One region of the Rossellomorea oryzaecorticis genome, then DNA from elsewhere that is predicted to be linked to it. Evidence: a T-box and tRNA genes for the amino acid it is inferred to sense, from the RefSeq annotation. Region 1 holds a T-box; the other holds one or more tRNA genes.

What was found. The T-box of region 1 lies ahead of trpS (tryptophan--tRNA ligase). A T-box ahead of a tRNA ligase gene usually reads a tRNA of that ligase, here a tRNA-Trp.
Region 2: it encodes a tRNA-Trp, which carries the amino acid that the T-box ahead of trpS (tryptophan--tRNA ligase) is inferred to sense. The anticodon was not compared.

The regions. Positions count from the first base shown of each region.
Region 1 is NZ_JBJOSA010000004.1:42,845-47,671, forward strand. It holds gene ACKA06_RS06285 (peptide ABC transporter substrate-binding protein) at 1-455, opposite strand, end outside; gene ACKA06_RS06290 (DUF3899 domain-containing protein) at 956-1,339, shown strand; T-box leader at 1,379-1,624, shown strand; gene trpS (tryptophan--tRNA ligase) at 1,676-2,674, shown strand; gene ACKA06_RS06300 (YjbA family protein) at 2,762-3,511, opposite strand; gene ACKA06_RS06305 (hypothetical protein) at 3,595-3,816, opposite strand; gene ACKA06_RS06310 (DUF2268 domain-containing protein) at 3,920-4,702, opposite strand; gene fabF (beta-ketoacyl-ACP synthase II) at 4,824-4,827, opposite strand, start outside.
Region 2 is NZ_JBJOSA010000028.1:25,741-30,567, reverse strand. It holds gene ACKA06_RS19895 (transposase) at 137-901, shown strand; gene ACKA06_RS19890 (hypothetical protein) at 1,016-1,453, opposite strand; tRNA gene ACKA06_RS19885 (tRNA-Val) at 1,671-1,746, shown strand; tRNA gene ACKA06_RS19880 (tRNA-Ser) at 1,857-1,949, shown strand; tRNA gene ACKA06_RS19875 (tRNA-Tyr) at 1,973-2,053, shown strand; tRNA gene ACKA06_RS19870 (tRNA-Trp) at 2,207-2,280, shown strand; tRNA gene ACKA06_RS19865 (tRNA-Gly) at 2,297-2,370, shown strand; gene ACKA06_RS19860 (ATP-binding protein) at 2,650-3,882, shown strand; gene glaH (glutarate dioxygenase GlaH) at 3,900-4,827, opposite strand, start outside.

The DNA of each region.
Region 1 (4,827 bases):
TTTTTGATATCGTACATGATGTACGCATACTCTGCACCAGTGTCAGGGTTTAAAGCTTTTTGCCAAGCGTAAACGAAGTCGTTAGCCGTAACAGGCTCTCCGTTTGACCAGTTAGCATCACGGAGCTTGAATGTGTAAGTTAATCCATCTTCACTCTTCTCCATGTTTTCAGCCATACCAGGCTTCGCTTCGTCGTTCTCACCTAAACGGTAAAGACCTTCGAATACGTTGTTCATTACGTTGAATGAAACAGAGTCAGTTGCCAGTGTAGAGTCCATTGATGGGATCTCAGAACTCTCAAGCAGGTTAAGAACTTGTTCCTTACCTTCAGCAGGCTTGTCGCCGCCTTTTTCACCTGAATCTCCTCCTTTAGCATCGTCATTGCCGCCGCAAGCAGCAAGGAACGTGCTAAGAGCCAGAAGAAGAACCAGCAAGAATGAAAACTTTTTCTTCATCTTGAAATTGACCTCCTCGTAAATCTCATATTTATTTATCTTCTAATTTTCAGAAGATTTGTTACTTATTATACATGATAGAGATATTTTTGCAATATTAATTTAACAGTTTTTTTGCAAAATTATCAGATTAGTAGGTCATATGTTAGTAAAACCTTGATATATTAAGGTTTTAACCATCATTCTTAGGGTGTTTGTCCTATTACAATTGTTACAATAAACCGTTTTTGTCTATCTGCAATCTTTACATATCTTAAATAGATTAAAAGTTTCATCTATTATATTTATAAAGGGTTCTGTTTCTTTATTAAATTTGCGCAACCTGAGAGTCCAATAGCAGATGTTGTCAGGATTCTAATAATCGGCTGATTGTGCGCTATTCAGAGATGAATGTATATCAAGGGAATACACAATCCGCCAGAATGTATATATATGAATCCAATTGAAATCACCGATGGGCTTCGTGTATACTTTCTATAAAAAAGGAATAAAGGAGTATTATGAAACGTATAGTTAATATTTATTTGATTGCAGTTATCATCTTGATCGCTTCCCTCACTGTCTCACTGGCTAAAGGTGATACATACATGCTCTCCTTTATAAACAGCTTGTTTATTGCCGGAATTATTTATTTCATTGCCGGGGCCTTCTTATATATCTTTCAGAAAGGTTTTTTCAACGGAATTATTTATTCACTGAAAAGATTCCGGAGAAGCACAACCCAGGGCAAGTACGTCTCTCAATTCGATGATCTTGATGACACAAAGGAAGCCCACGTGGAACTTTCAGTGATCAGGTCATACCGGGTAACCCGATCCCTTCTTGGTATAGGTGGTATTCTCCTTATCATTTCGTTGGCGTTGTCCTATCTCCTGTATACTTGAATTGAAGGAATGGATTCACTATAATAGTGGTATCAATAAATTCTGGCGTTGATAAAGAATAGTACCTATTAAATGATTCCAAGAGAGCTTGTGGCCGGTGTGAACAAGTAATCATTTTTTAGGGAATGGACTTTTGAGCCTTATTTGTGAAATGCACTTGCAGATTAGCGAATAACGGGTTTGTCCCACGTTACAGGGGCTTCATGCAAACTGCATGGACTAAGCTGACTCATCATAATGAGTACTTAGGGTGGCACCGCGGATATCATCCCATTCGTCCCTATATTAAAAGGACGAGTGGGTTTTTATTTTGTTTAAATATAGGAGGAAAATGAAATGCAGACAATTTTCAGCGGAATACAGCCGAGCGGAACGATTACGCTTGGTAACTATATCGGGGCGATGAAGCAGTTCACCGAATTACAGAATGAATATAACTGCTACTTCTGCGTCGTCGATCAGCACGCCATTACAGTTCAGCAGGACAAAGCGGAGCTTCGCAAAAATATCAAAAGCCTTGCTGCCCTTTACATCGCATGCGGAATCGATCCGGAGAAATCCACATTATTCATTCAATCGGAAGTACCTGCCCACGCGCAGGCGGGATGGATCCTTCAGTGTGTGACGTATATAGGTGAACTTGAGCGAATGACACAGTTCAAGGATAAATCTCATGGAAAGGAAGCCGTTTCTGCCGGCCTCTTGACCTACCCGCCTTTGATGGCTGCGGATATCCTGCTGTACGGAACAAACCTGGTGCCGGTCGGGGAAGATCAAAAACAACATCTTGAATTGACACGTAACCTTGCAGAGCGCTTCAATAATAAATACAATGACATCTTTACCATCCCTGAAGTGCGCATCCCGAAAGTCGGCGCCCGCGTCATGTCGCTTCAGGACCCGGTAAAGAAAATGAGTAAATCAGATGCCAATCAAAAATCCTTCATCACGCTCCTCGATGATCCAAAACAGATCGAGAAAAAAATCAAAAGCGCGGTGACTGATTCAGACGGTATCGTGAAGTATGACAAAGAGAATAAACCAGGTGTTTCTAACCTGCTGTCCATTTATTCTATCCTTGAAGGCACTACAATAGAAGAACTGGAGCATAAATATGACGGTAAAGGATACGGTGAATTCAAAAGCGACTTGGCTCAAGTTGTCGTTAACACCATTAAGCCCATTCAGGACCGGTATAATGAATTGATCGACTCTGATGAATTAGATGACATTCTCGACCGCGGTGCTGAAAAAGCAAACCGTGCAGCGGGCAAGATGCTGAAGAAAATGGAACGAGCCATGGGACTTGGCCGAAAAGAACGAAAGAGAAAATGATGGATGATGTGCCGGGGCTTGATATCAAGCTCCGGTTTTTTTGCATAAAAAAACCTTAAGCCTGCTGCAGACTTAAGGTCCCTACATTCAATTCACTTTTGGCCTGTTTTCAACTTCCCATAACTTCTCGAAAAACGGCTGCCCTTTTATCATATTTTCACATAGGGTCAGGTGCTTGTCCGACCATCCGTATTTTGTTTCTTCATATAACATGTTCCATACGTCTTCAAACTCCATGTGCTGAATGACCCGGTATTGTTCAGGTGCCCATTCCGTATACCAATATCGGATTTCGGCAGTATTATTCGAACTATGGAGCTGATCAAGCGCCATGAATAGGAGCTGTTTCAACTGTCTTTCCTTCCTTGTCAGTCCGTTCATCACTAATGGACTCGGGGAAAGGATATGATAGTTGTGCTCGGGTTTCGGTTCCTGATCCACTGAGTATGAAAGGGATTCATGACCTTCCACCATTTCATAAACCAGCTGCTCCTGCCTCGGTATTAGTCTGCTCTTTCGGATCGGCACGTTATATCCAATCGTATCAATCGCCATTATGCCTGTCCCATCTGTGACTATAAAGCAATAATCAAGCTGAATCCGCTCATGGTTCTTTCTTAAATATGCCTTTTGATACACATCATTCAGCAGTTGTTGAGGTAATTCTGATAAATCATTCTCGATGTAGTGAAAAAGTGCAGTATCCACCTTCATTAAAGGGACTTGATCTAACAACTCAATGACATCTTCTTTTCTCCATTCGTGAAAATGACACACATTGTAGCCATTTTCTTCGCCTTCGAACCAATTTACCCATACATCATGAAGATATAACATGATTGACCCCTCGCTTTGCTACAATCTTATTTGTCAATCAGTATAGGCAGAACGGAGTAAAAATATTCCTGATTCAACACCTTTTATAGATAGTCGTTATTTTTCCTGCGAGGCAGGTAGATCGTTACGGTAATGATGAGAATCCCGACCAGGAAAAGATAACATTCTACCCGTGTGCTTATAAATAATAAATATTCGATTATTGTCATACCTGTTGTAAGCAGGTTCAGATAGATAATCAGGCTCACCCCGCCGGAAACGGCCAGTCCAAAACCAATAAACAATATGAACATACGAAACACCATACCTTCCGCCTCTACCCTCGTTTTTTGCTTGTCCTTTTATACTATAGTTTATGTCCTTCAGGGTGATATATGACGAAAACGGGTGTCTGTCTGAATCCGAGTCTCAACCCTTCTTATCGGGCAGGAAGTAGGAAGACGGCTTCCCCAGGAAGAGCTTTGTCACAAACTTATTATTTTTACGTGCTTTTTCCACCAGATAATAGCCTGCGGCATATCCAAGCATTTTCGGATATCCTTTCTGGCCGAGGAGCAATTGATCGTGCAGCGGGTTAGCCCTCGTGATATCAACATTCGGCCCTATCCATTTATCATAATAATTAGAAAGTTCTTTATCATCGTAAGCTTTCGTCCATGAAGCAACATATTCATATCCGCAATACTCCCGCACGGCATGCTCCGCCAGTCCTTCAAATATGATGGAATCCAAAAGGGTATAATCTTCATCTTTTTTGTTCATTCTGTCCATCCTTACACAATGATGATACTCATGAACAAATAACGATTCATATTCTTTCAGGTCTTCCTGTTCAGTCACAAATAAATATATTTCATCCTTGAAACACACTCCCGACTTCTTCATGGATGATTGAAAAAGGCCTCTTTTTTCCTGGACAGGCAAGAGATAAACAGGCACATCGGGGCCATTCCATCTATTTCTGTATACTTTTTCAATTTTCATAAACAAATCCCACAGTTTATTTTTCTTCATCGCTTCATAAATCATTTTGGCTCCTGCTGACGGCCGGTACATTCCATGCTTCATAAGATATTGGTACAAAGATTCATTATCGTCAGATTTCCCCTGCTTCGTCTTTTTTAAATAATTTATCGGATGATCCAGTGAATCCTCTAGCCATTCATCAGTCGGGGCGATTGTCACATTCATCCCTCTTTCTCTTTTTTTAAGATGTATATGTAGAAAAAGAGATTTTAGAAACAACGCAAAGCTGAACAATTGCCATTAAAAAAAGCGCACGGGGATCCCGTACGCTTATTGTATCGTCATGTTAA
Region 2 (4,827 bases), on a different contig from region 1:
AGGGATTGGAAATGCGGAGGCGTTGCAAATCTATCTCCTTCTATTTACTTCTATGATTGTGCGTGTGGGCCATTGTACCTGTCCCCCCGACCCACCCCCGACCAATACGGTCAAATAAAAATTAAGAGGTGATCCGATGACAAGACAAGCCCGGGAAAAAAGCCGGAGCGGTGTGTATCATGTTATGTTGAGAGGAATAAATAAGCAGACCATTTTCGAAGACGATGAAGATAAACGGCGATTTCTTAAAACGTTATTGAAATACAAGGAGGAAATGAATTTCGAAATCTACGGTTATTGTTTGATGGATAACCATGTCCACCTTTTATTAAAGGAGAACGAGTTCCCCGTGTCAGAAATAATCAAGAGAATCAGTGCCAGCTACGTTTACTGGTACAACACTAAATACGAACGGTGCGGACATTTATTTCAAGAAAGATTCAAAAGTGAAACAGTCGAAAACGCTTCAACCTTCCTCAGAGTACTCCGCTACATTCACCAAAACCCTTTAAAAGCAGGTATCGTCACAGACGTTTTCTTCAGCGAATGGACCAGTATCCATGAATACCTTCATAATAATAGTCTCCTCAGTACCTCCGGTGTCCTGCAACTATTTTCAAAAGACAAATCCAACGCTCTACGATTATTTAAAGAATATATGTACCAGACAAACGACCAGGAGCAATTCCTCGAAGAAACGAGGAGCGTACAAAAAACGGACCAGGAAGTTCTTGCGTGCATCAGAGCAACCGGCATAGCAAGTACCAGCATGCTGCAAAAAATGGAGAAAGAACAGCGAAATGCAATCCTTGGGCAGCTTAAACAAATAGAAGGGATATCCGCCCGCCAAATAGCCCGGGTTACGGGGATATCGCGAAGCGTCGTTCAGAGAGTAAAGTGATGGGAGGGGGGTGGTGGATGGGTCGAGGGGACAGGTACCTCGACCCATCTAAAAAAGATTATGGAAATGGGTCAGCGTACCTGTCCCTCCGACCCACACCCGAAGCTCCACCTCTTAAATCTCCGCATCCATTTCTTCCAGCAATTTCAGCATTTCATCATAGTAGCCTCTTTCAAAAATCATGACAGTTTCTACTTTGTTGTAGGGGATATATAAACTGATTCCTAACTTTCTCGAAATGGCCATATCCTCAAGGTCAATCATTTCTTCATCTAACTCAAGTAATAACTTTTTTGCCTTTTTAGCAGGCAACTTCATAAAGTGAATCCCATCTATTACTGGATCCTTGTCGTCTGTCAACTCGATGGAATCACATCTTCCATCTGTCCTGTAATAAACCAGAATCCCGGCTTTTACGTAATGATCTGAGCGCATCTCTTCATCATGTTTCCTGAAACGTTTAGGCTCTTCCTTTAATTGTACTGAAATCTCCTTAGAAGTCATATGTAATTTCAAACTGCTCACCGAAATATAAGGAATAATCTCCATCAAGCATGCCACACCCTTTAAACAAGATTGGTAGTCTATTTTATCATAATTGAGCCGGGGGACAGGTACGGTGACCCATCGGAATTGAAAGGAAAAAGTGGGGCAAGGAACCTGTCTCCCCGACCCACACCACAGATTCTTAAATTACCACAAAGACTTGACAACTCTATAAAGAATTGATAGATTAATAAAGGTCGTCACCAATAACGAAAGAATTTACGGAGGATTAGCTCAGCTGGGAGAGCATCTGCCTTACAAGCAGAGGGTCGGCGGTTCGATCCCGTCATCCTCCACCATGGATTTTTTACGAAGCGACAGCGGAGCATCACTAAGTAAAAGCTAAGCCTAGCTTTATATAGGCAGTTACAATAAGGTGCTTATTTGTTTAGTTAGCAGCCAATCATACGGAGGAATACCCAAGTCCGGCTGAAGGGATCGGTCTTGAAAACCGACAGGGGTGTTAAAGCCCGCGGGGGTTCGAATCCCTCTTCCTCCGCCATATTTATTTTTTCTCATAATCATGGAGGGGTAGCGAAGTGGCTAAACGCGGCGGACTGTAAATCCGCTCCTTCGGGTTCGGCAGTTCGAATCTGCCCCCCTCCATATAGCTTTTTTACGAAGCGTTTGCGGAGTAAAAGAAGCTTACTTAAAATTTACGGAGCGACAGCGGAGTGAAAAGAAGCATCCTTAACCTTTGCACATCGGAAGCGGAGCATACGCTCAGAGCGAACTGCGTAAAATGCACACTTACATCACAGGGGCATAGTTTAACGGTAGAACGAAGGTCTCCAAAACCTTTGGTGTGGGTTCGATTCCTACTGCCCCTGCCAATTTACAAATTTATAAGCGGGTGTAGTTTAATGGTAAAACCTCAGCCTTCCAAGCTGATGTCGTGGGTTCGATTCCCATCACCCGCTCCACTAAGTAATTAAAAGCCAGTTCTTGTGCTGCCTCTAATGCGAGGAAGTAGAAGAATTGGCTTTTTGTGTTTTTAGATTCATTCTGATTTGTATATATTAAACGCTGTTAAGAAGTGAAAAGTTTGTTATTAGAGCCACGGTACCTGTCCCCCCGACCCACCACCACCCCGCCACCAATCCACTCCGCTCACCATTGACTAATCCCCATTTTTGTAAGATAGTTACTATGAATGTAATAGTTTGGGAGTTAATGGTGGACTCCAGCAGGGGAAGTGGATGATGAAGGAATTACAACAGAGGTTATACAAAAGGAATTATTATTTTATTATAGCTGCCATCATCTTATTGATGGTGATGGGTGTAGTAGTTAATAATACAATAAATTTTCGTTATATCATACATGCATTCATGGTCTTGGTGGTTTCACTATGCCTGTTACTGTATCCACGGTATGAGAATGCGTTTATGAGGTATATAACGGTGTTTGCATCGACTGCTTATCTATACGGCTTGTTTTATTTGTATCCAGAAACGTGGTCCGGCTTTGTGTTGTTATGCTTTGTACCTGCGTTGTCCATTTTATTTTTTGATCGCACTCTTTTTTATTTTTCATTAATCACTAATACAGTATTGATAGGATTCACTTTCACTTATATATCCATTTTTGATCAGGGGAAAGCCTATTCGTACGTATACACTGATATGACCGGGAATATAGTGAACTTCCTTGCGACGCAAATCATCCTTTTTTATGTGTTTCATCTGTCGAGTGTCAGGATTCAAAAGCAGCGAATGTACTATGAGCAGGTTCAGCAAGCTGAACGGTTGAAGACGACAGGGCAGATGGCGGCAGCGGTTGCTCATGAAATCAGGAATCCGCTCACTGTGGTGAAGGGTTTTTTACAGTATTATCAGGAGAATCCTGACTTGAATCAGAGCTACAAGCGGAATTTTTCCTTGATGATTGACGAGCTTCATTCAGCTGAACATGTTATTTCTCAATTCCTATCCATAGCCAAACCCGATGAGGAGAAGATGGCATCTTCTGTAGAGATGGACATCATTTTACATGATGTCACGGAATTATTGGTGAGTTACGGGCTGCGCAGCAGTACAAGCATTGAACTGAAGGTGGAGGAAGGATGCATGGTGAAGGCCAATCCGATTGAGTTGAAGCAGCTTTTTATCAACCTTATCAAAAACGCAATCGAAGCCTCTCCTCCTAATGGGGTTATTTCCGTAAAGGTGAAAAAACAAAAAAATGAAGTGAAAATCCTTGTAATCGATGAGGGAAGGGGAATGACAAGGGACGAAGTGGATGCCCTGGGGACACCTTTCTATTCATTGAAAAGCAAGGGCACAGGTCTCGGATTAATGATCTGCTTCAATATTGTAGAAAAATATAATGGGAAGATCCGTTTTGAAAGTTCTCAAGGAGAAGGAACTACAGCTCACGTTACATTTCCCTTGAACACAGAGAAAGGCCCGTCCTTCACCGCTGAAAAGCAGTGAGGGACGGGCCTTCACAATTATTTAGAAAACTGCCCCCTCTGCCTCAACAGCTCCCGGTTCAGCTCTGGATTCTTCTCAAACGCCGCACGGCCATGGAGCCAGAAGAGGTTGTTCAGGACGACGAGGTCGCCTACTGGGAGTTTCAGTTCGATCAGGCTAGGATCGTTTTCCATAGAATGAGAGAGTTCTTTCAGGTACTTCGCTTCATCGATTTTTTCCGGATATACGAACTGATCGATGAAGCAGATGCAAGGCTTGTTGTTGTCGAGGAAGAACGTGGCTCTTTGTACTTCCTGGCTGACATTTTTACTTGCCGGCGCCTTGTACGTGAACTTATGGGAAGCGAGCGGGTTATTCGAGAATCTGTCGAGCTCATTCCAGTCGTCAAGGTGAAGCAAGCGGGATTCCCCTCCGACGGCATTCTCCTCTTTCATCTTCATCATCAGCAGCCAGTCGGTCGGTTCATCTACGAACGTCCCGTCGGTGTGCAGGGTGAAGAGTCTGTATGGCTGGCGCAGGTAAGAATCGCTGTTGTCGATGTGATTGACGGTGAAGCGGGCGTAGTATTTTCCGGACATCGCATCGAAGTTAGGGCTTCCGACCAGGTGGGTGATGGCGGTTGAGAACTTCACGTAATCATCGGGATCTTCCGTCTGTCCCTGTAAACCGATCGTGTAGCCGCCGGTTTCACGGTCGTGAAGAATATCCGATAGGACCTGCTGCAGGGAGTTGTTTGTCAGGGTGTTCAAGTGGTCGGCCGCAATATGACGCATGTAAGGGATGTATTCGAGCTGCTGTACGGAAATCTCCCTTGTCAGTGACAGGAATTCGCTGATCACGGCAGGGGCAAGGTCGACTTGGAACATCCGGCTGCTTTGTGGATGGAAATTCACTTCGTACGTATCTGTCTTTCTGATAAACTTCGATTCTTTTTTGGATTTTAGC